Regions from separate parts of the Cellulomonas sp. PSBB021 genome, predicted to be linked through region 1. Evidence: predicted binding sites of a transcription regulator. Region 1 holds the regulator's gene; the other holds the start of a gene.
The links. Region 1 encodes HrcA, which represses chaperone genes, less so after heat shock. Its sites were predicted from a motif close to TTNGCACTCGNNNNNNNCGAGTGCNAA; they were not measured.
Positions count from the first base shown of each region.

Region 2: the regulator HrcA is predicted to act here: its motif matches at 11,736-11,762, upstream of groL (chaperonin GroEL).

Region 1 is NZ_CP021430.1:1,535,896-1,551,064, forward strand. Features, by position in the region: gene ppdK (pyruvate, phosphate dikinase) at 1-385, shown strand, start outside; gene CBP52_RS06915 (16S rRNA (uracil(1498)-N(3))-methyltransferase) at 468-1,226, opposite strand; gene dnaJ (molecular chaperone DnaJ) at 1,252-2,382, opposite strand; gene hrcA (heat-inducible transcriptional repressor HrcA) at 2,458-3,477, opposite strand; gene CBP52_RS06930 (DUF3097 domain-containing protein) at 3,636-4,487, shown strand; gene CBP52_RS06935 (hypothetical protein) at 4,543-5,436, opposite strand; gene CBP52_RS06940 (DUF4870 domain-containing protein) at 5,720-6,025, shown strand; gene hemW (radical SAM family heme chaperone HemW) at 6,047-7,285, opposite strand; gene lepA (translation elongation factor 4) at 7,310-9,181, opposite strand; gene CBP52_RS06955 (maleylpyruvate isomerase family mycothiol-dependent enzyme) at 9,340-10,095, shown strand; gene CBP52_RS06960 (dodecin family protein) at 10,225-10,425, shown strand; gene CBP52_RS06965 (DUF6318 family protein) at 10,729-11,235, shown strand; gene CBP52_RS06970 (hypothetical protein) at 11,220-12,068, shown strand; gene CBP52_RS06975 (transglutaminase family protein) at 12,088-12,927, opposite strand; gene CBP52_RS06980 (alpha-E domain-containing protein) at 12,924-13,853, opposite strand; gene CBP52_RS06985 (circularly permuted type 2 ATP-grasp protein) at 13,847-15,169, opposite strand, start outside.
Region 2 is NZ_CP021430.1:3,522,269-3,537,437, reverse strand. Features, by position in the region: gene uca (urea carboxylase) at 1-970, opposite strand, end outside; gene CBP52_RS16245 (GntR family transcriptional regulator) at 1,190-1,918, opposite strand; gene urtE (urea ABC transporter ATP-binding subunit UrtE) at 1,973-2,668, opposite strand; gene urtD (urea ABC transporter ATP-binding protein UrtD) at 2,668-3,525, opposite strand; gene urtC (urea ABC transporter permease subunit UrtC) at 3,522-4,685, opposite strand; gene urtB (urea ABC transporter permease subunit UrtB) at 4,682-5,566, opposite strand; gene urtA (urea ABC transporter substrate-binding protein) at 5,675-6,931, opposite strand; gene CBP52_RS16215 (pyridoxal phosphate-dependent aminotransferase) at 7,183-8,406, shown strand; gene CBP52_RS16210 (SIMPL domain-containing protein) at 8,417-9,094, opposite strand; gene CBP52_RS16205 (hypothetical protein) at 9,152-9,691, opposite strand; gene groL (chaperonin GroEL) at 9,957-11,582, opposite strand; gene CBP52_RS16195 (glycoside hydrolase family 15) at 11,882-13,282, shown strand; gene CBP52_RS16190 (cold-shock protein) at 13,325-13,528, opposite strand; gene CBP52_RS16185 (LytR C-terminal domain-containing protein) at 13,643-14,257, opposite strand; gene CBP52_RS16180 (DUF3263 domain-containing protein) at 14,357-14,662, opposite strand; gene CBP52_RS16175 (uracil-DNA glycosylase) at 14,767-15,169, shown strand, end outside.

The DNA.
Region 1 (15,169 bases):
CGCGGACCGCCTCGCGACGCAGGCGCAGTTCTTCTCGTTCGGCACGAACGACCTGACGCAGACCACGTGGGGCTTCTCGCGTGACGACGTCGAGGGCGCGTTCTTCCCGCAGTACAACGCGAACGGCGTGCTCGCGGTCTCCCCGTTCGAGACGGTCGACACCCGCGGCGTCGGGCGCCTCGTGCAGATCGCGGTCGAGGAGGGCCGCGCCGTGCGGCCCGACCTGCACCTCGGCGTATGCGGCGAGCACGGCGGCGACCCGGAGAGCATCCGGTTCTTCCACGCGGTCGGTCTGGACTACGTGTCCTGCAGCCCGTTCCGGGTGCCGGTCGCGCGGCTCGAGGCCGGTCGCTCCGCGGTCGCGGCGGCGAGCGACACGCGCTGACGGACCCCTTCCCGGCGGGGTGACGCCGGGCACGAGCACGGCGCCGGTCCGCGCGGAGATACGCGGGCCGGCGCCGTCGTGCTCAGCCCCAGCGGCCCAGGCGGGTCGCGAGCAGCGCCAGCGCGACCGGGCCCGCGGTGGACGTGCGCAGCACGTGCGGTCCGAGGCGCACGGGCCGCGCGCCCGCGTCGACGAGCCGCGCGAGCTCGTCGTCGCCGATGCCGCCCTCCGGACCCACGACGACGAGCACGTCGCCGTCCTGCGGGAGCTCGGCGCCCGCCAGGGGGTCGGTCGCGCTCTCGTGCAGCACCAGCACGGCTCCCCCGGCCGCGACCACCTCACGCGCGCGGACCGCGAGCGCCCGGGAGTCGAGCGCGACGTCCACGTCCGGCACCCACGCGCGGCGTGACTGCTTCGCGGCCGTGCGCACCGTGCCGAGCCAGCGCGCGCGGGACTTGGCGGCGCGCTCGCCGCGCCACACGACGATCGAGCGGTCCGCCTGCCACGGCACGACCGCGTCCGCGCCGACCTCGGTCGCCGCCTCGATCGCGAGCTCGTCGCGGTCGCCCTTCGCGAGCGCCTGCACGAGCACGAGCCGCACGCGGGGCGTGGGCTCCCGCACGAGCTCGAGCACCTCGACGTCGACGCCCTCGTGGCCGGCGTGCGCGACCACGCCGACGAGCCGGACGCCGCGCGTGTCGACCACGTCGACCCGCTCACCGCGCGCCCGGCGCTGCACGACGCCGGCGTGGCGGCCCTCGGTGCCGTCGAGCCGGAACGTGTCGCCCACCGCGAGGGCGTCGAGACGGCCGGGGTCGACGACGAAGACGGGTGCGGTCATCGGCTACGGGTCCAGTCCCGCACGCTCAGCGGCCGGCGAGCTTGTCGCGCAGCTTGCCGAAGACGCCCTGGTGCGCGGCGGCGAGCCGGCCCTCGGGGCGCTCCTCGCCGCGCAGCGCCGCGAGGCGGCGCAGGAGCTCGGCCTGCTCGTCGTCGAGGCCGGTCGGGACGGTCACCTCGACGTGCACGTGCAGGTCGCCGCGTCCGCCGACGTGCAGGTGCCCCACGCCGAGCCCCTTGAGCGTCACGACCTGCTCGGGCTGCGTGCCGGGGCGCAGGTCGACCTCCTGCTCGCCGTCGAGCGTCTCGAACGTGAGCACGGTGCCCAGCGCGGCGGCGGTCATCGGCACGGACAGCGTCGCGTGCAGGTCGTCGCCGTCGCGCGTGAACACCTCGTGCCGGCGCTCGCGCACCTCGAGGTACACGTCACCGGGCGGGCCACCCGCCGGGCCGACCTCGCCCTGGCTCGTGAGCTTGATGCGCGTGCCGGTGTCGACGCCCGCGGGGACGTCCACCGCGATCGTGCGGCGCGCCCGCACGCGCCCCTCGCCCGCGCACTCGGTGCACGGCTCCGGGATCGTCGTGCCGAACCCGCGGCACGCCGCGCACGGCTGGTTCGTCATGACCTGGCCGAGGAACGAGCGCGCCACGCGCTGCACCGTGCCCCGGCCGTGGCACGCCTCGCACGTCCGCGGCGAGGTGCCGGGCCGGCAGCAGGACCCCTGGCACGTGGGGCACACCACCGCGGTGTCGACCGGGACCTCGCGGTGCGTGCCGAACGTGACCTCCGCGAGGTCGAGGTCGAGGCGCAGCAGCGCGTCCTGGCCGCGCCGCGCGCGCGGGATCGGGCCGCGCTGCGCGCCCGCACCCGTCGCGGCGCCGAAGAACGTCTCGAAGATGTCCTGGAACCCGAAGCCGCCGCCCATGCCGCCGCCGGGCGACGACGGGTCGCCCCCCAGGTCGTACGCGCGGCGCTTCTCCGGGTTGCCGAGCACCTCGTAGGCGCGCGAGACGTCCTTGAACCGCTCCTCCGCGGCCGGGTCGTCGCCCGCCACGTCCGGGTGGTGCTCCCGGGCGAGCTTGCGGTACGCCTTCTTGATCTGCTCGGGCGTCGCGTCGCGCGGGACGCCGAGGATCGCGTAGTAGTCGGTGCTCACGTGGTGGTCTGCTCGCTTCCTGGCGGGCTCGTCGGATGGTCGGGACGCCGGGCGTCCGCGGTGCGTGGCCGGGGGCTACCCGGCGAGGATGCGCGTGAGGTAGCGCGCCACGGCGCGCACGGACGCCATGGTCGCGGGGTAGTCCATGCGGGTCGGACCGATCGCGCCGACCCGGGCGACCGAACCGCCCTCGTCGCCGTACCCGCTCGTGACGAAGCTCGTCTCGACCAGACCGTCGTGCTGCGTCTCGTGCCCGATCCGCACCGAGACCGCGGCCGTGTCCTCGGCCATCTCGGACAGCAGGCGCAGGAGCACGACCTGCTCCTCGAGCGCCTCGAGCACCGGACCGAGGCTGCGCGCGAAGTCCGTGCCCCCGCGGGCGAGGTTCGCCGTGCCCGCGAGCACGACGCGCTCCTCGCTCTCCTGCGCGAGCGTCTCCTCGACCACGCCCACGACCTGGCGCAGCAGCGCGAGGTCGTCGTCGGTGTACCGCTCCGCGAGCTCGTCGACCACGCCGCGCAGCTCCGCGAGCCGGCGGCCGGCGACGCGCGCGTTGAGCGTCGCGCGCAACTGCGCGACGCCGAGCTCGTCGAGCTCGGCCGACGCCTCGAGGGTGCGCTGCTCGACGCGGCCGGTGTCGGTGATGAGCACGACGAGCAGGTGTCGCTGGCCCACGGGCACGAGCTCGATGTGGCGCAGCGCGGAGCGCCGCAGCGAGGGGTACTGCACGACGGCGACCTGGTGCGTGAGCTGCGCGAGCAGCCGCACCGAGCGGTCGACGACGTCGTCCAGGTCGACCGCGTCCTCGAGGAACGCGCCGATCGCGCGCTTCTCGGGCCCGGACAACGGCTTGACGGTCGTCAGGCGGTCGACGAAGACGCGGTACCCCTTGTCGGTCGGGATGCGACCGGCGGACGTGTGCGGCTGAGCGATGAAGCCGCTCTCCTCGAGAGCGGCCATGTCGTTGCGGATCGTCGCCGACGACACCCCGAGCGCGTGCCGCTCGACCAGCGCCTTCGAGCCCACGGGCTCGCTCGTCGAGACGTAGTCCTCGACGATCGCGCGCAGCACGTCCATCCGCCGCTCGTCGCTCATCTCGCCTCCGTCCGTCGCGCCGCCCGCTGCCCGTCACTGGTAGCACTCGCCTCGTCCGAGTGCCAATCCTACGCCGCGCGCGGGCGCTGCCGCCCGAGCGGTCCGTGGGCACCCTAGGGTGACGGACCGACGGACCGCGACGAGGGAGAGCCAGGCTGATGGATCGCTACGGGTCGGACGTGCTGGGCGGCGGACGTGCCGAGCACCACCGAGGACCGCGGACGTCGCGTCCGCAGGCCGCCGAGCGCGGGCTCGTCGTGGAGGAGGTCACCACCGGGTGGGTGGGTGCCGTGGTGCGCGTCGAGAAGTCGGGCGGGCAGCACGTCGTCGTGCTCGAGGACCGCAAGGGCCGCACGCGCACGTTCCCGCTCGGGCCGGGGTTCTGGGTCGACGGCGAGCCGGTGGTCCTCACGGCGCCCGTGACGTCGACGGCGCCGCGTCCGCCCGAGCGAACCGCGTCCGGCTCGCGCGCCGTCCAGGGCGCCCGGGCGCGGGTGGCGCGGGGCAGCCGCATCTGGGTCGAGGGCCGGCACGACGCCGAGCTGGTCGAGAAGGTGTGGGGCGACGACCTGCGCGTCGAGGGGGTCGTGGTCGAGCTGCTCGAGGGCGTGGATCACCTGGTCGAGGCGCTGCGGGAGTTCTCCCCCACCCCCGAGCGGCGCGTCGGCGTCCTCGTCGACCACCTGGTCGCGGGGTCGAAGGAGGCGCGGATCGCCGCCGAAGCCGTGCGCGTCGCGCCCGCGGGCACGGTCCTGGTGCTCGGGCACCCCTACGTCGACGTGTGGCAGGCCGTGCGTCCCGCGCGGCTGGGCCTGACCGCCTGGCCGACGATCGAGCGCGGCACCGAGTGGAAGCTCGGGATCCTGCGCGAGCTCGGCTGGCCGGCGGCCGACCAGGCCGACGTCGCGCAGGCCTGGAAGCGGATCCTCGGCACGGTGCGCACCTTCGCCGACCTGGAGCCCGCGCTGCTCGGCCGCGTCGAGGAGCTCATCGACTTCGTCACGGCCTGACGACGGACGGGCCCCCGCGCTGCGGCGCGGGAGCCCGTCCTCGGTTCCGGACCGGTCAGGGGACGACCGGCTCGCGGTTCAGCCGGCGGTACACGTAGGTCTGCGCGAGCAGCGCGACGGGCAGCGTGACGAGCGTGCCGACACCGCACACGAGGCCACCGACGGCGCTCGCGAGCGCGACGCCGAGGAAGATCAGCAGCGCGGGCACGATGTTGTCCCTGACGAGCTGGAAGCTGGCCTTGAGCGCGTCCACCGCGCCCGAGCCGCGGTCCACGACGTAGTACAGCGTGAACTGCGCGAAGAACGCGACCACGATGCCCGGCAGGTAGCACAGCGCGTAGCCGACGGCCGTCAGCACGGCGACCAGCAGCGACGCCAGGATCACCGCGGGCAGGTTCTTGAACTTGAAGAACGTGTCGACGGTCAGCGCCTCGCCACGGCTGATCCGCAGCGCGCCCTGCACGAAGCCGGCCTGCACGATCGACAGCACGAGCACCGCGACGACCGAGATCAGCGCCGTCGAGAGCAGCACGGCCGCGAAGCCCGGGCCCGACCCGAAGGTGATGTTGCCGTCGTCGTCGATCGTGGTCTCCGACGTGCGCAGGAACAGGCCCGCGATCACGAAGTACCAGATGCCGATGACGACGATCGAGCCGACGACGTACGCGACGATCGCGATGAGGATCGGCGAGAGGTTCTCGGTGAACTTCTTCCAGCCCCACTTGAAGCCCTCGACGACGTCGACGCTCTGGTCGCCGCCGTAGCCGCCCGGGGCGGGCGGCGGCGGGTAGCCGCCGGGGGGCGGCGGGGTGGCGCCCGCGGGGGGCGGCGGGTAGGCACCGGCGGGAGGCGGCGGGTAGGCACCCTCGGGCGCCGGCGGCGTGGGCTCCTGCGGTCCGGGCGGGACCGGGTTGCTCCCGTCGTCCGGCCGCGGCGTGGTGTCGCTCATGCGTCTCCTTCGTCAGTGGGCCGGGGGTGGCCCCACGAAAGCGAACCGAAGTGCACCAGTCGTGTCAAGGAACCGTGCAGACCCTGTGGACGACCCCGAACGACTACCCTGCGACCAGCACAGTCGCCGCCTCACCGATCCGGGTGACGTCCGACACGCGCCCACCGACACGACGGAGGTACCTCGTGAGCACGACCCCCCGAACGGCCAGGGCTGGGACTCGGCCCCGCCGCCGCCCGCGTACGGCGCGGGCCCGCAGCCGCTGCGGCCCGACGAGGAGAAGATGTGGGCGATCCTCGCGCACGTCCTGCCCCTGATCGGTCTCGGCTTCATCGCGCCGCTCGTGATCTGGCTGGTGTTCCGCGGCCGCGGCCCGTACCTGGAGAACCAGGCGAAGGAGTCGCTGAACTTCCAGATCACCGTGCTCATCGCGGTCGTCGTGGGCTCGATCCTCACGATCGTGCTGGTCGGCTTTGTCATCCTCGCCGTCGTCGGCATCGGTGCGCTCGTGCTCGAGATCATGGCCGCCGTCGCTGCGAGCCGCTTCGAGTGGTACCGCTACCCGCTGACCCTCCGCCTGGTCAAGTGACGCGGCGCTCGCGGGCGGTGCTCAGGCGCCGAAGCCCGCGAGCGTCCGCACGACGAGGTCCGCGAGCAGCCGCCCGCGGCGCGTGAGCACCAGACGCCGCGCGGTCAGCAGCGTCCGACCGTCGACGAGCCCGTCGGCGACGAGCCCGGCCACCCGGCTCCGCTCGTCGTCGGCGAGCTCGTCGAGCGGCATCCCCTCGGCGAGCCGCACGTGCAGCATGAGCCGCTCGAGCGCGGCCCCCTCCTCGTCGACGACCTCCCGCCCGGCCGCGGGGCTCAGGCCCGCGTCGAGGCGCGCCGCGTACGCGCGCGGGTGCTTGACGTTCCACCAGCGCACGCCACCGACGTGCGAGTGCGCGCCCGGCCCGACGCCCCACCAGTCGTCGTCGCGCCAGTAGGCGAGGTTGTGCCGGCACGCGTGCTCCGCGCCGCGCGCCCAGTTCGAGACCTCGTACCAGCCGAGCCCCGCCGCGGTCAGCAGGTCGTCCGCGAGCTCGTACTTGGCGGCCTGGTCGTCGGAGTCCGGCAGCGTGAGCTCACCGCGACGGACCTGCACCGCCATGCGCGTGCCCTGCTCGACGACGAGCGCGTACGCCGAGACGTGGTCGACGCCGGTCGCGAGCGCCGACTCGAGCGAGACCCGCCAGTCGTCGAGCGACTCCCCCGGCGTCCCGTAGATCAGGTCGAGCGACACGTCGAGCCCGGCGTCCCGCGCCCACCGCACGACGTCGGGGATGCGTGCCGGGTCGTGCGTGCGCTCGAGCGTGCGCAGCACGTGCGGCACGGCCGACTGCATGCCGAACGACACGCGCGTGAAGCCACCGGCCGCGAGCGCCGCGAGCGACCGCGGGGTCACCGAGTCGGGGTTCGCCTCGGTCGTGACCTCGGCGTCGTCGGCCAGGCCCCAGGCGTCGTCGACCGCACGGAGCATCCCGACGAGGTCGTCGGCCGGCAGGACGGTGGGCGTGCCGCCGCCGACGAACACCGTCGACACCCGCCGCTCCGGCAGCCCGGCGTCGCGCAGCACCCGCGCGCCCAGCGCGACCTCGCGCATCGCGGTCGCGGCGTACGAGACCTGGCTCGCCCCGCCGCCCAGCTCGGTCGCGGTGTAGGTGTTGAAGTCGCAGTACCCGCAGCGCACCGTGCAGAACGGCACGTGCAGGTACACCCCGAACGCGCGCGCGTCGGCGCCCTCGACCACCGACGAGGGCAGGGCGCCGTCGTCGGGAGCGGCGTCGCCGTCGGGCAGGGCGGGACTCACGGGCGGCTCACAGCGGGAGGTGCGTCACTTCTTCTTGGCGTCCTTGGGCGCCGCGGAGTCCGACGACAGCGCGGCGATGAAGGCCTCCTGCGGCACGTCGACCCGACCGATCGTCTTCATCCGCTTCTTGCCCTCCTTCTGCTTCTCGAGCAGCTTGCGCTTGCGCGTGATGTCGCCGCCGTAGCACTTGGCCAGGACGTCCTTGCGGATCGCGCGGATCGTCTCGCGCGCGATGACCCGGCTCCCGACGGCCGCCTGGATCGGCACCTCGAACTGCTGGCGCGGGATGAGCTCCTTGAGCTTGGCGGTCATCATCACGCCGTACGCGTACGCCTTGTCCTTGTGCACGATCGCGCTGAACGCGTCGACCTGCTCGCCCTGGAGCAGGATGTCGACCTTCACCAGGTCCGCGACCTGCTCGCCCGAGGGCTCGTAGTCGAGGCTCGCGTAGCCGCGCGTGCGGGACTTGAGCTGGTCGAAGAAGTCGAACACGATCTCCGCGAGCGGCAGCGTGTAGCGCATCTCGACGCGGTCCTCGGACAGGTAGTCCATGCCGAGCAGGTCGCCGCGCTTGGACTGGCTCAGCTCCATGATCGCGCCGACGAACTCGCTCGGCGCGAGGATCGTGGCCTTGACGACGGGCTCGCGGACCTCGCGGATCTTGCCGCCCGGGAACTCCGACGGGTTCGTCACGTGGACCTCCGTGCGGTCCTCCATGACGACGTCGTAGACGACGTTCGGGGCGGTCGAGATGAGGTCGAGGTCGAACTCGCGCTCGAGCCGCTCGCGGATGATCTCGAGGTGCAGCAGGCCGAGGAACCCGACGCGGAACCCGAACCCGAGCGCGACGGACGTCTCCGGCTCGTAGTTCAGCGCCGCGTCGTTGAGCTTGAGCTTGTCGAGCGCGTCACGCAGCGCGGGGTAGTCCGAGCCGTCGATCGGGTACAGGCCCGAGAACACCATCGGCTTGGGGTCCGAGTAGCCGCCGAGCGCCTCCGCGGCGGGCTTGGCCGCGTTGGTCACCGTGTCGCCGACCTTGGACTGCCGCACGTCCTTCACGCCCGTGATGAGGTAACCGACCTCGCCGACGCCCAGACCCTTCGTCGGGACCGGCTCGGGGCTGATCACGCCGATCTCGAGGAGCTCGTGCGTCGCCTTGGTCGACATCATCGCGATGCGTTCGCGCGGGTTGAGGTTGCCGTCGACCACGCGCACGTACGTGACGACGCCGCGGTAGGTGTCGTAGACGGAGTCGAAGATCATCGCGCGCGCCGGCGCGTCCGCGGCGCCCACGGGCGCGGGGATGGTCCCGACGATGCGGTCGAGCAGCGCCTCGACGCCCTCGCCCGTCTTGCCGGACACCTTCATGACGTCGCCCGGGTCGCCGCCGACGAGGCCCGCGATCTCCTCCGCGTACTTCTCGGGCTGCGCGGCCGGCAGGTCGATCTTGTTGAGCACCGGGATGATCGCGAGGTCGTTCTCGAGCGCGAGGTAGAGGTTCGCGAGCGTCTGCGCCTCGATCCCCTGCGCGGCGTCGACGAGCAGCACCGCGCCCTCGCACGCGGCGAGCGAGCGCGACACCTCGTACGTGAAGTCCACGTGACCGGGCGTGTCGATCATGTTGAGCGCGTAGGCGGTGTCGCCGACCTGCCACGGCATGCGCACGGCCTGCGACTTGATGGTGATGCCGCGCTCGCGCTCGATGTCCATGCGGTCGAGGTACTGGGCCCGCATCGCGCGCGCCTCGACGACGCCCGTGAGCTGCAGCATCCGGTCGGCCAGGGTCGACTTGCCGTGGTCGATGTGGGCGATGATGCAGAAGTTGCGCAGGAGCTCGGGCGCGGTGGCGGCAGGGCGGATGCGCGCTGCGGCTGCGGCACTCGGGATCGGGGACACGCGGCGGGTGCTCCGGTTCTCGTCGGGGTTACGGCCGGCAGGCCCCGGTCGACCGGGACTCGCCGTGCGGTGCGGTGCTCGAGGACCTGGCGGAAGATGCCCGGGACTCGGCCGGACCGGCACTCGTGGGTGTCGGTGCCCGGCGCCACCATGGTCCCATGACCTGGGCCCCGTACGACGCCGCGACCGCCGAGCCGCCCGCACGCGCCTCGGACGGTGCGCCTTCCCCCGCACCGCTCGGGCTCGACCACCTCACGCACCTCGTGGCGGCGCAGGACGCGTTCCTCGCCTCGATCGCCGAGGTGGACCCGACGACGCGCGTGCCGTGGTGCGGGCGCTGGCGCGTGCGCGACCTCGTCGTGCACCTGGGACGCATCCACCACTGGGCCGCGGGCCAGGCGTCGAAGCGGCAGGAGACACCGCTGGGACGCGGGCCGTTCGTGCTCGACACGTTCTACGCGACCCAGGCCGCCGAGCTGCGCGAGACCCTCGTCCGCCTCGGCGACACCGAGGGCTGGACCCTGGTCGGCAACGGTCCCGCGTCCTGGTGGCGCCGCCGCCAGCTCCACGAGACGACCGTCCACCTGTGGGACCTGCGCACCGCGGGTGGGCTTCCCCTCGACGACGACGCCGCCGTGTGGTCCGACACGGTCGACGAGGTCGTCACCGTCATGCAGCCCCGCCAGCAGGCGATGGGGCGCATGCAGCCCCTGCCCGCCCCGGTGCGCCTCGTCGCGACCGACGCGGACCAGACCTGGCTGCTGGGCGGCACGGGCACACCCTCCGTCACGGTCGAGGGCACCGCGCAGGACCTCGCGCTCCTGGTGTGGGGCCGCCGGTCGCCCGACGAGGTCGCGGTGCGCGGTGACGCCGCCGCACTCGACGACGCGCTCGCCCGCCGCCTGACGCCCTGACGGCGCTCCGTCCGGTTGCGGGTTGGTGTGACCGCGGCCACAGTCGAAGGACGGTCGGCAGCGAGCGCAGCACCACGCACGGCCCGCGCTGACCTGCCACCGCACCACCAACCCACAGGAGGTCGCGTCATGTCCGTCGCCCGCATCACCACCATCAGCGCCCGCTCCGAGAAGAGCTTCGACGACGCCGTACGGCTCGGGGTCGAACGCGCGTCGGCGACCCTGCGCAACGTGTCGGGCGCGTGGGTCAAGGACCAGAAGGTCGAGGTGGCCGACGGCACGATCACCGCGTACCACGTGGTGCTGGAAGTCACCTTCGTCCTCGAGTGACGTGCCCATCGATGCGCCCCGCGCCCATCGGGCCGCGGGGCATGTCCGCGCTCCAGGGCCGGACGCTCGTCCACAGCCTGGCGGAAGATCGCTCCACGCCATGTCCGCTTTGAGTACCTTCGGGCCATGCAACCAACGGTGGCTTCTTCCACACCCGCTGAGGCTCGGCTCCACCGACGCTCCGCTCGCCGTCTCACGTGGAGCGCCCTCACTGCCTTCGCTCTGGTCGTCGCCGCGGTCGCGGGGTGTTCTCCGGAGCCCGCGGACATCGCCGCCACACGATCTCCCGCGACGCGCGGTGCCATGCCCTCGCCATCGCCTACCGCGCCGCCGACACCCGAGGCGGCCCAGACCACCGCAGTGCCCCCGGTCCCAGGAACCGATCCGACGACCCGGCCGCAGCGGCCCGCCGCATTCGATGGCCCCGCCGACAAGGAGTCGGCAGGAGCGATCGCCGAGTACTACCTGCACCTCTTCGCCTACGCCGCGGCCACGCACGATCTCGATGAGATGAAGGAACTCACGTCGAGCACGTGCACGTACTGCAACAAACTCATCGACCTCATCGAGCAGTACGAAGCCGAGGGAGTCGTCACCGAAGGTGGCGCAATCCGAGTCGACGACATCGCTGTCATGGACCGAAGCGACACGCTCTTCACAGCGACGGTCACCTACACCCAGGCTGCATCGCGCGAGATCGGCCCTGGGGGCGACGTCGTTGCCGAGGGGTCAGGAGGCAAGCGCGTTCACGAGATCGACGTCCTGAAGCACGAGGGTTCGTGGGTGGTGACGGCGTGGCTCAGCCGTTGACCAGTGCGGCATGCCGTGCGGTTGTCATCGCTCTCGCGCTCTCGTCCGGGTTCGTCGTCGGCGCTGCAGGTCGGGCGGCCGCACTCGAGACAGACGAGGACATCGTCGGCGGCGACATCTTCCTTCGCGCTCGCCAGGCGACCGACGGCTTGAACCACTACGAAGACGACCCCGGGCGAGGTGCGTACGAGTGGAAGCGCGACCTCCCGTGCTGGAGCCGTGCTCCGGAGATCGACGACGTCAGCCACGATCTCTGCTGGGGTGGATCGGCAGTCCAGCACGATCCGCCTGAGTGTGAGGACGGCGACGCGCTCCAGCCGATCTGGCGTCGCATACGGGACGTGAACCCGTGGGAGCAGCAGGTGGGATGGCACTGCCCGGAGGACCTGCTCCCCGCCGTCGCCGAGGACGACTTCCGGCAGCTGACGATCACGCCGCTGCGAGCGCACATGCAACCGGATCGGGGTGAGGTCCTCGTCAACAAGCCCACGATCGTCTACACGGAGGCAGAACCGGCCACCTTCCGGACGGAGCTCCTGGGGTTCGGACTCGATATCGAGGCGACACCGATCGCTTTCGTGTGGGACTTCGGCGACGGCGAGCGTCCGTTGGAGACGACGAGTCCCGGTCACCCCTACCCCGACCACGACCTGGCGCGGTCGTACCGTGAGCCCGGGAGCGCGCGGATCACCCTGTACACGACATGGACGGGTCGCTACCGAGTGGACATCGACCCGTTGCACAAGTGGCGCGACATCGACGGCACGGCGTTCACGACGTCGAGCACGCCCCAGTTCGAGATCGTCGAGCTCCGCAGCCACCTCGACGGCTGACCGGCGCCTGCTTGCGGGGTCAGGCCTCGCGGGTGATGCGGACCTCGACGTCGAGCTCCTGCGTGCCGGCGCCTGCGTAGATGCCGCGCAGCGGCGCGACGTCGTCGTAGGACCGGCCGCGCGCGAGGACGACGTGGTGCTCGCCCGCGGGGACCCGGTTCGTCGGGTCGTACGCGACCCAGTCGCCGACCCACCACTCGACCCAGGCGTGCGACTCACCGGTGACGGTCTGGCCGACCTCCCCGCCGCGAGTCGGGTGCAGGTAGCCCGAGACGTAGCGCGCCGGGATGCCGACGGACCGCAGGGCACCCAGCGCGAGGTGCGCGACGTCCTGGCACACCCCCGCGCGGGCCGCCCATGCCTCGGCGGCCGGGGTGTGCACCGTGGTGACACCGGGGATGTACTCGACGCGGTCACGCAGCGCCTCGCACACCGCGACGGCCGCGTCGGAGGGCTCGAACCCTTCGGCGCTCGCCCGCGCGAGCTCGGCGACCTCGTCGGGGGCGGCGGTCGTCGGGGTGTCGGCGAGGAACTCGGCCATCCGGTCGCGGACCTCGTCGGTGCCGAGCGCGTCCCACCCGAGCACCGCGCGGGGCGGGGCGGGTTCACGCACCTCGACGACGTGCTCGGCCGTGATGACCATCGACTCGTGCGGCACGAGCACCTCGAACGCGGTGACCGCGGTGCCCCAGTAGTCGCGGTACTCATACGACCACGTGTGCGGCTGGGCCTCGAACCTGCTCGAGACGACGGTCTGCCCGGCCTGCGACACCGGGGTCATGCGCGCCTCGTTGTAGGACGCCTGCACGGGCGCGGCGTAGCGGAACGTCGAGGTGTGCACCACGCGGAGCCGGTTCACAGGTTCTCCCCCACCCAGGTCGTGGTCAGCGCGGACGGGAAGTAGCGGCCGCGGACCGCGTCGGACGCCGCGGCGCACGCCCGCTGCACCTGCTCCATCTCGCGCGGCAGCGCGTCGAGCACGTCGATCAGCGGCCGGTACTCGAGGTTGGTGCGCACGAGGCCGATGTGGCGACGCGCGTCGTCGACGATCGCACGGTCCGCGACGGGCTCCAGCGCCGCCAGGCACGCCTCGGCCTGGTTGAGCGCGAACACGATCGAGCGCGGGAACAGGCGGTCGAGCAGCAGGAACCCTGCCGCACGCTCGTCGGACGCCGCGCCGCGGTACGTGCGCAGGAACGCCTCGTGCGCGCCGCACGAGCGCAGCAGGGTCGTCCAGCCCGGCCCGCCGGACCCCGCGAGCGCGCGCGTGGTGAGCAGGCGCGCGGTCATGTCCGCACGCTCGATCGAGCGGCCCAGGACCATGAACGCCCACGTGTCGTCGCGGGACGCGGTCGCGTCGACGACCCCGGCGACCACCGCGGCCCGCTCCCGCACCCACGTGAAGTAGTCGTGCGGCCGTGCCGGGCGCATGTGCGACGGGAGCTGGTTCCACGTCGCGTTGAGGCTCTCCCACAGCTCGGTCGAGATGACCTCGCGGGCCCGACGCGCGTTCTCCCGCGCCGAGACGAGCGCGCCGGCTATGGACGACGGCGAGAACCGGTCGTACGCGAGCAGGTCCAGCACCTCGACGCGTCCGATCGGCGCGCCCTGGGCCGGCAGCCGGCGGTCCATGACGGACAGCAGCGAGCGGCAGGCCAGGTCCTCCTCGGCCCACGGGTCCTCGAGCAGGATCTGCAGGTGCACGTCGAGCAGGCGCGCGGTGTCGTCGGCCCGCTCCACGTAGCGGCCGATCCAGAACAGCGACTCCGCGATGCGGCTCAGCACGTCACCACCTCCTGGTCCGACGACGACGCGCGCACGGGACCGTCGAGCGTCTGCTGCTGCTGCTGCATGACGTGCGCGCGGATGTCCTGCGGGTTCGCGTCGATCGGCACCGCGTTCCCCACGGGGACGGGGTGGTGCACGGCCGCGGTCGCGGGCTCGCGTCGCGGGGGCGCACCGCCCAGCACCCACGTGTCCTTGGACCCGCCGCCCTGCGAGGAGTTCACGACGAGCCGCCCCTCCGGCAGCGCGACGCGCGTCAGACCGCCGGGCAGCACCCACACGTCGTCGCCGTCGTTGACGGCGAACGGGCGCAGGTCCGTGTGCCGGGGGCGCAACCCGTCCTCGACGAGCGTCGGGACGGTCGACAGCTGCACGACGGGCTGGGCGATCCACCCGCGCGGGTCCTCGACGAGCCGCGAGCGCAGCGCGTCGAGCTCGGCGCGCGTGGCCGCCGGGCCGACGACGAGCCCCTTGCCGCCCGAGCCGTCGACGGGCTTGACGACGAGCTCGTCGAGCCGGTCCAGCACCTCCTCGAGCGACCCGGGTTCCTCCAGGCGCCACGTGTCGACGTTCGCGAGGATCGGCTCCTCGCCCAGGTAGTAGCGGATCAGGTCCGGCACGTACGTGTAGACGAGCTTGTCGTCGGCCACGCCGTTGCCCACCGCGTTGGCGATGGTGACCGTGCCGTTGCGCGCACACGTCATGAGGCCGGGCGAGCCCAGCAGCGAGTCGGCACGGAAGGTGACCGGGTCGAGGAAGTCGTCGTCGACCCGGCGGTAGATGACGTCCACCCGACGACGACCCTGCGTGGTGCGCATCCACACGCGACCCTGGGCGCAGAACAGGTCGCGACCCTCGACGAGCTCGACGCCCATCGTCCGCGCGAGCAGCGAGTGCTCGAAGTACGCGCTGTTGTAGACGCCCGGCGTCAGCACGACGACCGTCGGGTCGTCCACGCCAGCCGGGGCGGCCGCGGTCAGCGCGGCGAGCAGGCGGCGCGGGTAGTCCGAGACGGGCCGGATCCGCAGCGCCGCGAACAGCTCCGGGAACGTCTGCGCCATCGCCCGCCGGTTCGACAGGACGTAGCTCACGCCGCTCGGGACGCGCACGTTGTCCTCGAGCACACGCCAGCCACCGAGCGAGTCGCGGATCAGGTCGATGCCCGACACGTGCACCCGCACGCCGTTGGGCGGGGTGATCCCGCGCGCGGCGCGGCAGTAGTTCGTCGACGAGACGACGACCGAGCGCGGCAGCACGCCGTCCGCGACGACCCGCTGCGGCCCGTACACGTCCGCCAGGAACGCCTCGAGCGCGCG
Region 2 (15,169 bases), 1.8 Mb from region 1:
GCTGCGCCGCGAGCACGTCCTCGCCCTCCGCGAGGAGCAGCATCCACCCCACCAGGTCCACGCCCGTGACCTCCTCGGTCACGGTGTGCTCCACCTGCAGCCGCGCGTTCACCTCCAGCAGCGCGGCCTCGCCACGGTCCAGGTCGACGACGAGCTCGACCGTCCCCGCCGACCGGTACCGCGCGGCGGCCAGCAGGTCCCGCGCCCACGTGCGCAGCTGCGCGTGCAGCTCGTCGGGAAGACCCGGCGCGGGCGCCTCCTCGAGCACCTTCTGGTGGCGGCGCTGCAACGAGCAGTCGCGCGTCCCGAGCGTCACGACGCGCCCCGACCCGTCGCCGAACGCCTGCACCTCGACGTGCCGCGCACGCGTCACGAGCCGCTCGACGACCATCGCGGGGTTGCCGAACCGCTGCGCCGCGACCCGTCGCACCTCCTCGACCGCCGCGGCCAGCGTCGCGGCGTCCGCGCACCTGCGCAGCCCCAGCCCGCCACCGCCCGCGACGGCCTTGAGCATCACCGGGTAGCCGATCTGCTCGGCCGCGCGCAGGGCGTCGTCGGCCGTCGTGACGAGCCCCGACGCCGCGAGCACCGGCACGCCCGCCGCGAGCGCCGCCTGCCGTGCGCGGAACTTGTCGCCGAACGTCGCGACCTGGCCGGGCGTCGGCCCGACGAGCGTGATTGCCGAGCTCTCCACGTCCGCCGCGAACACCGCGTCCTCGGACAGGAACCCGTACCCCGGGTGCAGCGCGGTCGCCCCCGACCGGCGGGCGGCGTCCAGCACGCGCCCGCCGTCGAGGTACGCGTGCGGGTCGGCACCCAGGTGCACGACGTCGTCGGCCAGCCGCACGTGCGGCGCCGCCGCGTCCTCGCTCGTGCACAGCGCCACCGTCCGCCACCCGAGCCGCCGCGCGGTGGTGATGATCCGCACCGCGATCTCCCCCCGGTTCGCGACGAGCAGCGTGCCGACCATGCCGTCTCCTCGTCGTCGTCCCTGGTCGCGGTGCGTATACACCGACGTATCCGGGACGGTACGAACCGGATGTTTCGACTCCGAACGCCGGGTGTGAACGCGGCGTTACGCCACCCACCCCGACCCCGACCACCCCGCCGAGACCGTCATCGCTCCGGGTATGGCGCGCCGGAGCCGGAGGAAACGCGGGGTCGGCGGGGCGGGTGCGCCGGCGCGGGGTCAGCCGGCGAGGGCCATGCGGGTCATGGCGCTCGTGGCGCGTTCCATGACGACCTCGAGGGACTCGCCGACGTGCTGGTGCAGCGCGGTGAGCGCCTCGGGCAGGCGGCGGGCCAGGACGAGCTCGACGATCTCCACGTGCTCGTCGATGGTCGTCGCGATGCGGGAGGTCTCGACGAAGTCGTGCATGCGCACCGCGCGGATCTTCTGGTTCACGGCGACGAGGGCCTCGGTGAGCTGCGCGTTGCCGGAGGACGCGGACAGGACCTGGTGGTAGCGCTCGTCGAGCAGGACGAACGACGGGTCCGGCGCGGGCGGGTCGTCGCGCAGGCCCACCCAGAACTCGAGCTCGGCGCGCAGCGCGGCCTCGTCGTGCACGACGGACGGGTTCTCGATCGCCCGCTGGATGCCGCGCAGCTCGAGCGTGATGCGCAGCTCGTAGAGGTTGCGCAGGTCCTCGAGCGACGGCACGACGACGGCGTACCCGAAGTCGGTGCGCTCGACGAGCCCGTCGGACAGCAGGCGGGACAGCGCCTCGCGCACCGGGGTGCGGGACACCTCGAACGCCTTGCCGAGCTTGGGCTCGGTGAGGCGCTCGCGCGGGCTGATCCGGCCGTTGAGGATCTCGTCCCGCAGGCGGTGGTAGACGATCTCGCGCAGCGACAGGCCGTCGGTGGGAGTGCTGGTGGTCTCCCGCGCGGCCGGCTCGGAGCCCGGTCCGGTGCTCATGGACATGGAGCGTATCCCCCCTGGTGACGCGTACCCCGCGGCGCGGCGCCGGCGTCAGATCGCCATCGCCGCACGCACGCCCTCCTCCTGGTCGAGCCCACCCGCACCCTCGCTGGTGACGCGCCCGGACTCGAGCACGTAGTACCGCGCCGCGGCGGACAGCGCGAACCCGACGTGCTGCTCGACGAGCAGCACCGCGAGCCCGCCGGCCGCCGTCAACGTCGTGATCGCGTCCTCGATCTCCTGCACGACGTTGGGCTGGATGCCCTCGGTCGGCTCGTCGAGGATCAGGACCCTGGGGCCGGTGATGAGCGCGCGTGCGATGGCGAGCTGCTGGCGCTGGCCGCCGGACAGCAGACCGGCTCGTCGGCCCAGCAGGCCGCGCAGGGCCGGGAACAGGTCGAGCGACTCGTCCATCCGTCGTCGGCCCGCGGCGCCCGTCCCGTCGGCGACGAGCTGCAGGTTCTCGCGCGCGGTGAGCGTGCCGAACGACTGCTGCCCCTGCGGGACGTACGCGAGGCCGCGGCGCACGCGCTGGTGCGGGCGCAGCCTCGTGACGTCGTCCCCGTCGAGGCGGACCGTGCCCGAACGCACGGGCAGCAGCCCGACCGCGGCGCGCAGCAGCGTCGTCTTCCCGGCCCCGTTGTGCCCCATCACGGCGGTGACGGAGTCCGCGTCCACCGCGACGTCCACGCCGTGCACCACGGCGGTGCGCCCGTACCCGACATGCACGCCGGTCAGCTCCAGCATCACGCCACCTCCCCTGCGGCGCCCCGGGCGCCGGCTCCCCGGCCCAGGTACACCTCGACGACCGACGGGTCGGCCTGCACCTGCGCGACCGACCCTTCCGAGAGCACGCGCCCCTGGTGGAGCACCGTCACGGACGAGGCGAACGTCCGCAGGAACTCCATGTCGTGCTCGACGACGACGACCGTGCGCTGCTCGCCGATGCGTCGCAGCAGCTGCCCGGTCTGCTCGCGCTCGGCGTGGGACATGCCGGCCACGGGCTCGTCGAGCAGCAGCAGCCGCGCGTCCTGGACCAGGAGCATCCCGATCTCGAGCCACTGCTTCTGGCCGTGCGCGAGGACCCCGGCCGGGGCGTCCGCGAGCGCGGTCAGGCCGATGGTCTCGAGCGCCTGCGCGACCTCGTCGGGGATCCCCGAGCGCCGCCGCAGCAGGGTCGGCAGGCGCCGACCGGAGCCCGCCGCGATGTCGAGGTTCTGCAGCACCGACAGCTCGTCGAACACGCTCGCGGTCTGGAACGTGCGTCCCACGCCCGCCCGCACGATGCGGTGCGCGGGCCTGCCGACCAGGTCCACGCCGCCGAACCGCACCGAGCCGCTGCACCGGGCCAGGCCCGTGATCGCGTCGACGATCGTCGTCTTGCCGGCGCCGTTGGGCCCGATGAGGAAGCGCAAGTCGCCCTGCGTGACCGTGAGGTCGACCCCGTCGACCGCGACGAAGCCGTCGAACTCGACGCGCAGCCCGCGCACCTCGAGGTAGTCGTGCCGGAACCGGGACTCGGGTGCCGCGATCACGGCCTCGAGGGCCTGCGGGTCGAGCTGGACCTCGACCTCGTCGGCCGCGGGTGTCGTGTCGTCGCTCATGCCGTCCTCCCGGCGCTCGCGGTGGCCTCGTCGTGCTCGTCCTCGTCGGACGCCTGCTCGTCGGACGCGTGCTCCTCGTCGGACGTGCCCACGGGCGCGTCGGGACCAGGACGACGACGCCGCAGCCGCAGCCTGCCCAGCGTCGCGAACCCGTCCGGCAGGAAGGCGACGACGACGATGAACAGCGCACCCAGGAAGTACGTCCAGAACGACGGGAACCGCTCGGACAGGCTCGTCTCCGCCCACGAGACCGCGATCGACCCGACGACCGGGCCGAGGAGCGTCGCGCGTCCGCCGATCGCGACGCCGACGAGGAACGCGATGGACGGCACGACGCCCACGTCGGCGGGCGAGATGATCCCGACGATCGGCGCGAACAGCGCACCGCCGATCGCGGCGAACGCGGCCGCGAGCGCGTACGCCAGCACCTTGACGAGCGCCGGGTCGTAGCCCAGGAACCGCACGCGGTTCTCCTGGTCGCGCACGGCCACGAGCAGCTCCCCGTACCGCGAGCGCATGACCAGGCGCACGACGAGCACCATCACCAGCAGCGTGCCCGCGGCGATGTAGTAGAGCATCCGCTTGTTGACCGGGTCGGACAGGTCGAACCCGAAGAAGGACCGGAACCCGTTGAGCCCGTTGGTCCCGCCCGTGACCTTCTGCTGGCCGATGAGCAGGATCGCGAACGCCGCGGCGAGCGCCTGCGACAGGATCGCGAAGTACGCGCCGCGCACACGCCGCTTGAACACCGCGAGCCCGAGCAGCGCGGCGAGGCCTGCGGGCAGCAGCAGGATCGCGAGCACGGTGACGGCCGGGCTGCGCAGCGGCTCCCACCACGCCGGGACGGTGCCGTCGCCGTACAGCAGCATGAAGTCCGGCACGCCCCCGGGGCCTGCGTCGGAGAGCTTGAGGTGCATCGCCATGAGGTAGCCGCCGAGGCCGAAGAACACGCCCTGCCCGAGCGTGAGCATCCCGCCGCGACCCCATGCGAGCCCGATGCCGACTGCGACCATCGCGAGGCAGCAGAACTTGGCGAGCAGGTTGAGCCGGAAGTCCGACAGCACCCCGGGGGCGACGACGAGCAGGAGCAGCCCGGCCACGCCCAGGCCGACGAGCAGGCGCGCCCGCTCGTTCCCCCAGATCCTCGCGACGGCGCTCATGCCAGGCTCCTCGTCCGGACGGCGACGAGCCCCTGCGGCCGCACCTGCAGGAACGCGACGATGATGACGAACACGAGCACCTTCGCGATGCTCGCCGTGCTCGTGTACTCGATGCCGGCCTGCAGCAGCCCCAGCCCGAGCGCCGCGATCACCGCGCCCTTCAGCTGCCCGATGCCGCCGACCACGACGACGAGGAACGCGTCGACGATGTAGTTGGTGCCGAGCGTCGGGCCGATCGACCCGAGCAGCGTGAGCGCGACCCCCGCCACGCCCGCGACCCCGGAGCCCAGGAAGAACGTGAGCCGGTCGGTCGCGCGGGTCGAGATGCCGGCGGTCTCCGCGAGGTCGCGGTTCGCGACCGTCGCGCGGATGCGCCGGCCCAGCGGCGTGAGCTTGAGCGCGAGGCCGAGCGCGACGACCGCGAGGGTCGCCAGGCCCAGGATGAACAGCCGCGTCTTCGGCACGCCCACGCCGAGGATCTCGACCGCGCCGGACAGCCACGCCGGGGCGCGCACGTCGACGTTCGGCGCACCGAACACGTCACGCGCGAGCTGCTGCAGCACGAGCGCGACGCCGAACGTGACGAGCAACGTGTCCAGCGGCCGGTGGTACATGCGGGAGATCAACGTGACCTCGAGGACCAGGCCGAGCAGACCGCCGACGAGGAACCCGATGACGAGCGACACGAGCAGCGAGACGCCCGCGTCGGCGACCACCTTCTGCACCACGAACGCGGTGTACGCGCCGGCCATCATGAACTCGCCGTGCGCCATGTTGATGACGCCCATCTGCCCGAACGTGAGCGCCAGGCCGAGCGCCGCGAGCAGCAGCACCGACCCGAGGCTCAGCCCGGCGAAGAGCTGGGAGACCAGGGCTTCCATGCACCCCGTCCTTCCTGCGTCCCGGGTGGGACGCGGCCGACCTCCCGCGGGAGGGGGCGGTGACCCGGCGCACGGAGAGAACGCCGGGCCACCGCCCGTCAGGGTGGGTCAGGACAGGCCCTCGGCCCAGTCGTAACCCTCGAGGAACGGGTCCGGGTCGATCGGGCCGTCGGACTCCCACACCGGGTAGATCAGGCCGTCGGCGTCGATCTTGCCGATGAGCGCGGTCTTCGCGATGTGGTGGTTGTCGCCGTTCACGGTGACCGTCCCCTCGGGGGCGTCGAAGCTCACGCCGTCCGCCGCGGCCTGCACGTCCGCGACCGCGAACGACTTCGCCTTCTCGACCATGCCCTTCCACAGGTAGAGCGAGGTGTAGGCGGCCTCCATCGGGTCGGACGTCACGCGGTCGTCGCCGTACTTGGCCTTGAACGCCTTGACGAAGGTCGCGTTCTGCGGGCTCTCGACCGTCTGGTAGTAGTTCCAGGCGGTGAGCTGGCCGACGATGTTGTCGACGCCGATGCCGCCGACCTCCTCCTCGGCGATCGACACCGAGACCACCGGGGTCGTCTCCGCCGTCAGGCCGACGTTCTTGTACTCCTTGAAGAACGCGACGTTCGAGTCGCCGTTGAGCGTGTTGAACACCGCCTCGGCGCCCGAGCCCTTGAGCTTGGTGACGATCGTCGAGAAGTCCGTGTGGCCGAGCGGCGCGTACTCCTCGCCGACGATCTCGATCCCGTTCGCCTCGGAGTAGGCGATGATCTCCTTGTTCGCGGTCCGCGGGAACACGTAGTCGGAACCGACGAGGAAGACCTTCGTCACCCCCTGCTCCTTGAGGTAGTCCATCGCGGGGATGATCTGCTGGTTCGTCGTCGCGCCCGTGTAGAAGATGTTCGGCGACGCCTCGAGACCCTCGTACTGCACGGGGTAGAACAGCAGGCTCTTGTTGCTCTCGAAGACCGGCAGCATCGCCTTGCGCGACGACGAGGTCCAGCCGCCGAACACGGCCGCGACGCAGTCCGACTTGATGAGCTTCTCCGCCTTCTCGGCGAACACCGTGGGCTCGGACGCGCCGTCCTCCGCGACGATCTCGAGCTTCTTGTCGAGCACGCCGCCCGCGGCGTTGATCTCCTCAGCCGCGAGGTCGAGCGCATCCCGGACGGTCTGCTCCGAGATCGCCATGGTGCCGGACAGCGAGTTGAGGAAGCCGATCTTGATGCTGTCGCCGTCCGTCTTGACGCATGACGCCGCCGAGGTGGACGACGCCTCGTCGTCCGTGCGGGAGCCGCAGGCGGACAGGGCGAGGAGGGCGACGAGCGCCCCGGAGGACAGTGCGAGCGCGCGGGTGGTGCGGATCGATCTGGTCACGGAGGAGACCCTTTCGTCGGGGCTGTGCTCACGAGCGGAACCGGACGCGGGCTCAGGCACCGCGCGACACCGCGCTGTGTCCCGGGGTGTATACATCCCTGTGCCCATGACGCAGGACGGTAGGGACCGGGTGTTTCGGGCACCGACCCGGCGGCGTGAACGGGGTGTTTCGGACGTGTCCCGATCCGGTCACGCCCGTCCCGGCCGGGCGCGGGCACGGGCACGGGCGCGGGCGGGCCTACGCTGCCCCCATGCACCTGCGTCCCCTCGACCAGTCGGCCAAGCTGCAGCACGTCCTGTACGAGATCCGCGGGGCGACGCTCACCGAGGCGGCACGGCTCGAGGCGGAGGGCCACGCGATCCTCAAGCTCAACACGGGCAACCCCGCCGCGTTCGGCTTCGAGGCGCCGCACCAGATCGTGCGCGACATGATCGCCGCGATCCCCACCGCGCACGGGTACAGCGAGTCGCAGGGCATCCTGTCCGCGCGGCGAGCGGTCGTCACGCGCTACGAGACCGAGCCCGACTTCCCGACGTTCGACGTCGAGGACGTCTACCTCGGCAACGGCGTCTCCGAGCTCATCACCATGGTCATGCAGGCGCTGCTCGACGAGGGCGACGAGGTGCTGATCCCCTCCCCCGACTACCCCCTGTGGACCGCGATGACGTCGCTGTCCGACGGCAAGCCGGTGCACTACCGCTGCGACGAGTCGCAGGGCTGGCAGCCGGACCTCGAGCACCTCGAGTCGCTCGTCACGCCGCGCACCAAGGCGCTCGTCGTCATCAACCCCAACAACCCGACCGGTGCGGTGTACTCACGCGAGACGCTCGTCGCGCTCGCCGACATCGCGCGCCGACACTCGCTGCTGCTGCTCGCCGACGAGATCTACGACCGGATCCTGTTCGACGGCGCGGTGCACACGCCGCTCGCGTCCGTCGCGCCGGACCTGCTGTGCCTGACGTTCAACGGGCTGTCGAAGACGTACCGCGTCGCCGGGTACCGCTCCGGGTGGATGGTCGTCACCGGGCCGCGGGAGCACGCGTCCGGGTTCCTCGAGGGCATCCAGTTGCTCGCATCCACGCGACTGTGCGCGAACGTGCCCGCGCAGCACGCGCTGCAGGCCGCGCTCGGCGGCGTGCAGTCGATCGAGACGCTCGTCGCGCCCGGCGGACGCCTGCACGAGCAGCGCGACGTCGCCTGGCGCGGGCTGACCTCGATCCCGGGCGTCACGTGCGTGCGCCCCGACGGCGCGCTCTACCTGTTCCCGCGCCTCGACCCCGAGGTGCACGAGATCCACGACGACGCCCGCCTGGTCTACGACCTGCTCGTGAGCGAGCACATCCTGCTGGTGCAGGGCACCGGCTTCAACTGGCCGGACCCGGACCACCTGCGCATCGTCACGCTCCCCGAGGCGCGTGTCCTCGGCGAGGCCGTCGAGCGCCTGGGCAACTTCCTGGCCTCCTACCGCCAGTAGCGCGCGGCCCTCAGGACGCCGCGAACCGCGCGTGCACCCGCACCGCGACGGACAGCTCGTCCGGCTTGAGGTCGAGCCGACCCTCGGCGGCGTCCGCGACCATCGCGCGCGCCGCCGCGAGGACCGGCGGCTCGTCGCCCGGTGAGCCCGGACCCGGGTCGCCCAGCATCCCCGGCTCGGCCACCGCGAGCGGCCGCACGTCCCGCATCCCCAGCGCGCGGGCGTAGGCGCGCGCCCGGTCGACCGCATCCGCGACCGCACGCTCGCGCGCGTCCTCGAGCAGGCGCGTGCGGGTCGGGTCCGTGAGCGCCCACTGCACGCCCAGCACCGTGACGCCGTCGAGCACCGCGACCTGCTCGACCCACGCCGCGAGCCGCGCCAGGTCCGCGAACGTCGCCTCGAGCTGCACCGACGCGTGGTGCACGAGCGGCGGGCGCGCACCCTGGTCGCTCCACGGGCGCTGCGCCCACACCGCGAGCCGCTGCGACGCCCACCACGTGACCGGCCCGGCGCTCTCGTCGTGCATCGACCGGACCTGGTCGACGAGCCGCGCGTGCGCGTGCGTGGTGCGGCGCACCGCGTCGTCGCGCACGTCGGACTCGAACCCGACGTCGAGCGACACGGTCCCCCGCTCCGCGGCGTGCCGGTGCTCGAACCGGCCCTCGACGGTGACGACGGTGTCCTGCACACGCCGAGGCTAGCCGCGCAGGGCCGCGTCGCAGCGGGTGAAAGCGCCGGCTGCGCGTCAGCCCATCGCCTCCGCGCGCAGCACACCGGTCCCCCGCCGCGCGCGCGTCCGTCCCGCGCGACCGCGCAGCGCGACGACGACCGCCGCGCCGACCGCACCCGCGAGGGCCGCGACGAGCACGTCGTCGGTCGCCACGTGCCGCCCCGTGTGCAGGAGGTGCTGCAGCCCCTCGACGAGCACCGCGACCGCCGCCATCGCGAGCGCGGGCCGCACGACACCCCACCGCAGCCGCGCCGAGAGCAGACCCCCACCCACGACGAACAGCAGCGCCGTCCCGCCGAGCTGCACCGCGGGCACCTCCCACGAGCCGGCGTCGAGGCCCGCGGGCATCCCTGTGAACGGGGCGAGGTCCGGTCCCGGGTCGCTCGGGTACGGCAACGGGCGCAGCATCACCGCGAGGAGCGCGATCGCCCACGCGACGACCAGCGCCTCGCCGACCGACCGCCACACCGCGGACGCGCTGCGCTCGACCCCCCGGTACGCCCACGAGCCGAGGAACACGCCACCGCCGACGACCACGCCCAGCACGGTCGCCACGGTTCCCAGATCCGACACGTCACGCCACAGTCCTGTCACCGGAAGCCCCCCGCCCCGTCGCGCCAGGCCGCCTCACCGGACGGCGGAACGACACTACCGGGTGAAACCGGGCGCCGACGAGCCCCCCGCACCCGCCGGTCGGCCCGCACACGCCGGACGGGCCGGCCGCCCGAAGGCGACCGGCCCGTCCTGGGTCGTGCAGTGCTGCGTCAGGCGCGTGCGACGCGCCCGGGCAGGACCGGCTGAGGCAGGCTCAGCGGTCGGCTCAGAAGCCGCCGCCGAAGTCCTCGCCGCCACCGGCGGGGGCCGCGGGGGCCTTCTCCGGCTTGTCGGCGACGACGGCCTCGGTCGTGAGGAAGAGCGCGGCGATCGACGACGCGTTCTGCAGCGCGGAGCGCGTGACCTTGACCGGGTCGTTGACGCCCGCGGCGAGCAGGTCCTCGTAGTCGTTCGTCGCGGCGTTCAGGCCGTGGCCGGTCGGGAGGTTGCGCACCTTCTCCGCCACGACGCCACCCTCGAGACCGGCGTTGACCGCGATCTGCTTGAGCGGGGCCTCGATCGCGAGCTTGACGATCTGCGCACCGGTCGCCTCGTCGCCCTCGAGCTTGAGGCCCTCGAACGCCGTCTTGCCGGCCTGGATGAGCGCGACGCCACCACCGGCGACGATGCCCTCCTCGACGGCCGCCTTCGCGTTGCGCACGGCGTCCTCGATGCGGTGCTTGCGCTCCTTGAGCTCGACCTCGGTGGCCGCGCCGGCCTTGATGACGGCGACGCCGCCGGCGAGCTTGGCGAGGCGCTCCTGGAGCTTCTCGCGGTCGTAGTCCGAGTCCGAGTTCTCGATCTCGGCGCGGATCTGGGTCACGCGACCCGCGATCTGCTGCGCGTCGCCCGCACCCTCGACGATCGTGGTCTCGTCCTTGGTGACGACGATCTTGCGCGCCGTGCCGAGGACCTCGAGGCCCACCGTGTCGAGCTTGAGGCCGACGGTCTCCGAGACGACCTGGCCGCCCGTGAGGATGGCCATGTCCTGCAGCATCGCCTTGCGGCGGTCGCCGAAGCCGGGGGCCTTGACGGCGACCGACTTGAACAGGCCACGGATCTTGTTCACGACGAGGGTCGCGAGGGCCTCACCCTCGACGTCCTCGGCCACGATGAACAGCGGCTTGCCGGACTGGATGACCTTCTCGAGCAGCGGGAGCAGGTCCTTGACGTTCGAGATCTTGCCCTCGACGAGCAGGACGTACGCGTCCTCGAGGACGGCCTCCTGGCGCTCCGGGTCGGTGACGAAGTACGCCGACAGGAAGCCCTTGTCGAAGCGCATGCCCTCGGTGAGCTCGAGCTCGAGGCCGAGCGCGTTGGACTCCTCGACGGTGATGACGCCTTCCTTGCCCACCTTGTCGAGGGCCTCGGCGATGAGCTCGCCGATCGCGGTGTCACCGGCGGAGATGGCGGCCGTGGCGGCGATCTCCTCCTTGGTCTCGACCTCCTTGGCCTGCGCGAGCAGGGCGGCGGTGACGGCCTCGACGGCCTTCTCGATGCCACGCTTCAGCGCGATCGGGTTCGCACCCGCCGCGACGTTGCGCAGTCCCTCGCGCACGAGCGCCTGGGCCAGGACGGTCGCCGTCGTCGTGCCGTCACCGGCGACGTCGTCGGTCTTCTTGGCGACCTCCTTGACGAGCTCCGCACCGATCTTCTCGAAGGGGTCCTCGAGGTCGATCTCCTTGGCGATGGAGACACCGTCGTTCGTGATCGTCGGCGCGCCCCACTTCTTGTCGAGCACGACGTTGCGGCCCTTCGGGCCGAGCGTGACCTTCACGGTGTCGGCGAGGACGTTCAGACCCCGCTCGATGCCGCGGCGGGCCTCCTCGTTGAAGGCAATGATCTTGGCCATGTGGCGAGCGATCCTTCGCTTGGGTTCGGGTCGGCCGGTCGGTGCCCGCGACGGACGACGACCGGGCGCGCGGTCTTGTCCCGCACACCCGACGCCTCACCTGACGGCCGGGGTGGTTCTGTCACTCTCAACCCGAGAGTGCTAAGTCAATGGTTAGCACTCGACCCCTGCGAGTGCAAGCACGCATCCCCGTCCGCGCCCCGCCCTTCACGCACCGCGAACACGCCCGGCCCACGGCGCCCGCGGACGCGGGCCCGAACGGGCCGTCCGGACCGCCCCGCTCGGCTAAGGTCCGGGACGTGCCCGGTGACGACGCCCGCACCTCCCGCAGCCGACGACGCACGCGTCTCGTCGTCGGCGCGCTGGCGGCCGCCGGGGCGGTCGCCGCCGCGGTGCTCCCGGTCACCACGGCCCGGCCCGCGGCCGCGGCCGCGGAGCCTGCGGCCCTCCCGTACGCGGTGGTCCCGCTGCACCAGACCGGCGTCGCGCTCGCCCCCGACGGCTCGGTGGTCGAGCTCCCCGCCGACGCCGACGTCGCCTACCTCGACGGCACTCGCGTGCTCGACCCGCGCGTGGGCCACCTGGGCTCGGTGCTGCGCGGCGAGGCGGGTGCGCCCGGCGTCTCCGCGGCACGTCGGCTCGCCGACGAGCAGGCGGCCTGGCTCGCGCAGGGCACGGTCCCGGGCGCCGGCGGCCCCTACGAGGACCTCGCGCGCGACGCGCTGCTGGACCTGCGCACGCTGCTGCTGCCGGACGGCGCGGTCGTCGCGGGCTGGACGCCGGCCTGGCGGTACGTGTGGCCGCGGGACGCGTCGTTCGTCGCCGTCGCGCTCGCGCGCACCGGGCACCCGGCCGACGCGCTCGAGGTGCTGGGCTTCCTCGCGGACGTCCAGCGGGCCGACGGCGGGTTCGAGGCGCGCTACCTGCCCGACGGCTCGGGCCCGCCCGACGACCGCACGCCCCAGACGGACGGCCAGGGCTGGGCCATGTGGGCCGCGGGGCTCGTGCTCGACGAGGTGCCACCGGGCACCGCCCGGACCGCGGCCGCGCACCGACTCGCCCCGCTCGTCGCGGCCGCGGTCGACGGCACCGCCGCGCTGCTCGACCCTCGCGGGCTGCCGCCGGCGTCCCCGGACTACTGGGAGCGCGACGAGACCCGGCTGACCCTCGGCACGGTCGCACCGCTCGTCGCCGGCCTCGAGCAGGCCGTCGCGGTCCTGCGGGAGGCGGGCGACGACGAGCGTGCGCTCCTCGCGCAGCGCACGGCGCGCACCGCGCGGGTGGCCGCGGTCGAGACGTTCGGCCCCGCCGGCTGGACCCGCTACCCGGACGGCGCCGACCACGACGCGGCCTCGGCGTTCGTCCTCGCGCCGTTCTGGCAGGCGCCCGCCGCGGGCGGACGCGACGCGTGGCTGCGCTCGATCACCGAGATGAGCCGACCCCTCGGCGTCGCCCCCGCGGGCGAGTGGCGGCGCGACGGCGTCACGTGGACACCGCAGACCACCCTGTACGCGTGGGTCGCCGCGGAGAACGGCGAGGACGAGCGCGCCCGGGCCTGGCTCGCGGCCGTCGACACGCACCGCACCCCGACCGGCTCGATCCCCGAGAAGATCCTCGCGGACGGCAGGCCGGCGGCCGTCGCGCCCCTCACCTGGAGCGCCGCGTGCGCGCTGCTGGCGATCGACGCCCTCGACCGCTGACCGCCGCCGCGGGCAGCTACCGGGTGAGCTACGAGGTGAGGCTCAGAGCGGGCGGACCTGGTCGGCCTGCGGGCCCTTGGCGCCCTGCCCGACCTCGAACTCGACCTGCTGACCCTCCTCGAGGCTCCGGTACCCGTCGACCTGGATCGCGGAGAAGTGCACGAACAGGTCCGCACCTCCCGCGTCCGGCGTGATGAAGCCGTAGCCCTTCTCCGCGTTGAACCACTTCACCGTGCCGTGCGCCATGCCGTCAGCTCCTTGCTGGGGAGAACCTCCCACGCCGCTGCGCGGGGTGCGCCGAAGCCTAGTGGGAGCGCACCCGCCGCGAACAGAGCCCGTCCGAGACCTGTGGAGGACGGCTCAGGGCAGCGCGGAGACGAGCACCACGACGACGCCCGACGGCGCCTGCGCGGGGTCGAGCTCCACCGCCGAGATCCCGAGGGCCGAGGCGACCACCGACGCGGTCGTCGAGTCCTCCTCGGAGGCGTAGTACACGGTCGACGCCTCGGGCTTGGTGCCCGTGAAGTTCGTCGGGACGACCTCGGTGAAGCCGGCCTGCTCGAGCCGCTCGGCGCCCTTCGCGGCGAGGCCCTGGATGCCGGCCGCGTTGTACACCGTGACCGTCGTGGCGAAGTCCGGTGCGGGAGCGCTCGTCTCCTCCTGCGTCGGCTCCTGCTCACCCGCGGGCTCGGTCTCCTCGCCCGTCGGCTCGGCACCCGGCGTCTGCGGCGCGGTGGCGGTCGGTGCCGGCGTCTCGTCGGCGTCGCTGCCGCCGGACGAGATCGGGAGGTCGCCGCCGCGCGTGGCGAAGGCGACGATGCCGTACGCGAGGGCCGGTGCGAGCACCAGGACCACGAGGAACGGCCACCAGCGGCTCCATGCCGAACGGGGCGCGCGGTGGACGCCGCGGGGGGCGGTGGGGTCCGGGGGCGCGTCGAACTCGTCGTCCGGGTACGGGTAGTCGGCCTTGCTCACGGCAGGAAGGCTATCCGGCCCGACGCCGTGCGCATGCACCGGCGCGGCGGACACGCTCACGCACGGGTGACGACACGCGGGCGAGCCGCGCGAGCGGGGTCAGGCGTCGACGCCCAGCCGGCGCGCCGTGCGGGCCCGCTGACGCGACTGGCGCATCCGGCGCAGGCGCTTGACGAGCATCGGGTCGTGCGCCAGGGCCGCCGGGTCGTCGATCAGCGTGTTGAGGATCTGGTAGTACCGCGTGGCCGACAGGTCGAACAGCTCACGGATCGCCTGCTCCTTGGCGCCCGCGTACTTCCACCACTGACGCTCGAACGCGAGGATCTGCGCGTCCCGCTCGCTCAGCCCCTCGACCTCGCCCGCGGGCATCGGCTCGAGCTGTGCGGTCGAGAGGGCTGCGTCCATGAGCGCCAGGATAGGCCGCGAACCACACCGGTGTCATTCGCCCGCCCGAGCCCGGCCGCGGGGCCGCGCCCGCGGTTCACCCGCCCGCCGGTAGGGTCCAGCGCGTGGTTCCCGCACCGCTGTCCGAGCTCGTCGCACCCGACTGGGCCGCCGCCCTCGCCCCCGTCGAGGCCCACGTGCACGCCGCCGGGCGGTTCCTGCGCGACGAGGTGGCCGCGGGCCGCGAGTACCTGCCCGCACCCGACGCGATCCTGCGCGCGTTCCACCGCCCGCTCGCCGACGTGCGCGTGCTCGTCGTCGGCCAGGACCCGTACCCCACGCCCGGGCACCCCATGGGGCTGTCGTTCTCCGTGCAGCCCGACGTGCGGCCCGTGCCGCGCTCGCTCGCCAACATCTTCCGCGAGCTCGTCGACGACCTCGACGCGCCCGCCCCGACGAGCGGCGACCTGACGCCGTGGGCGGACCAGGGCGTGATGCTGCTCAACCGGGTGCTCACCGTCCGGCCGG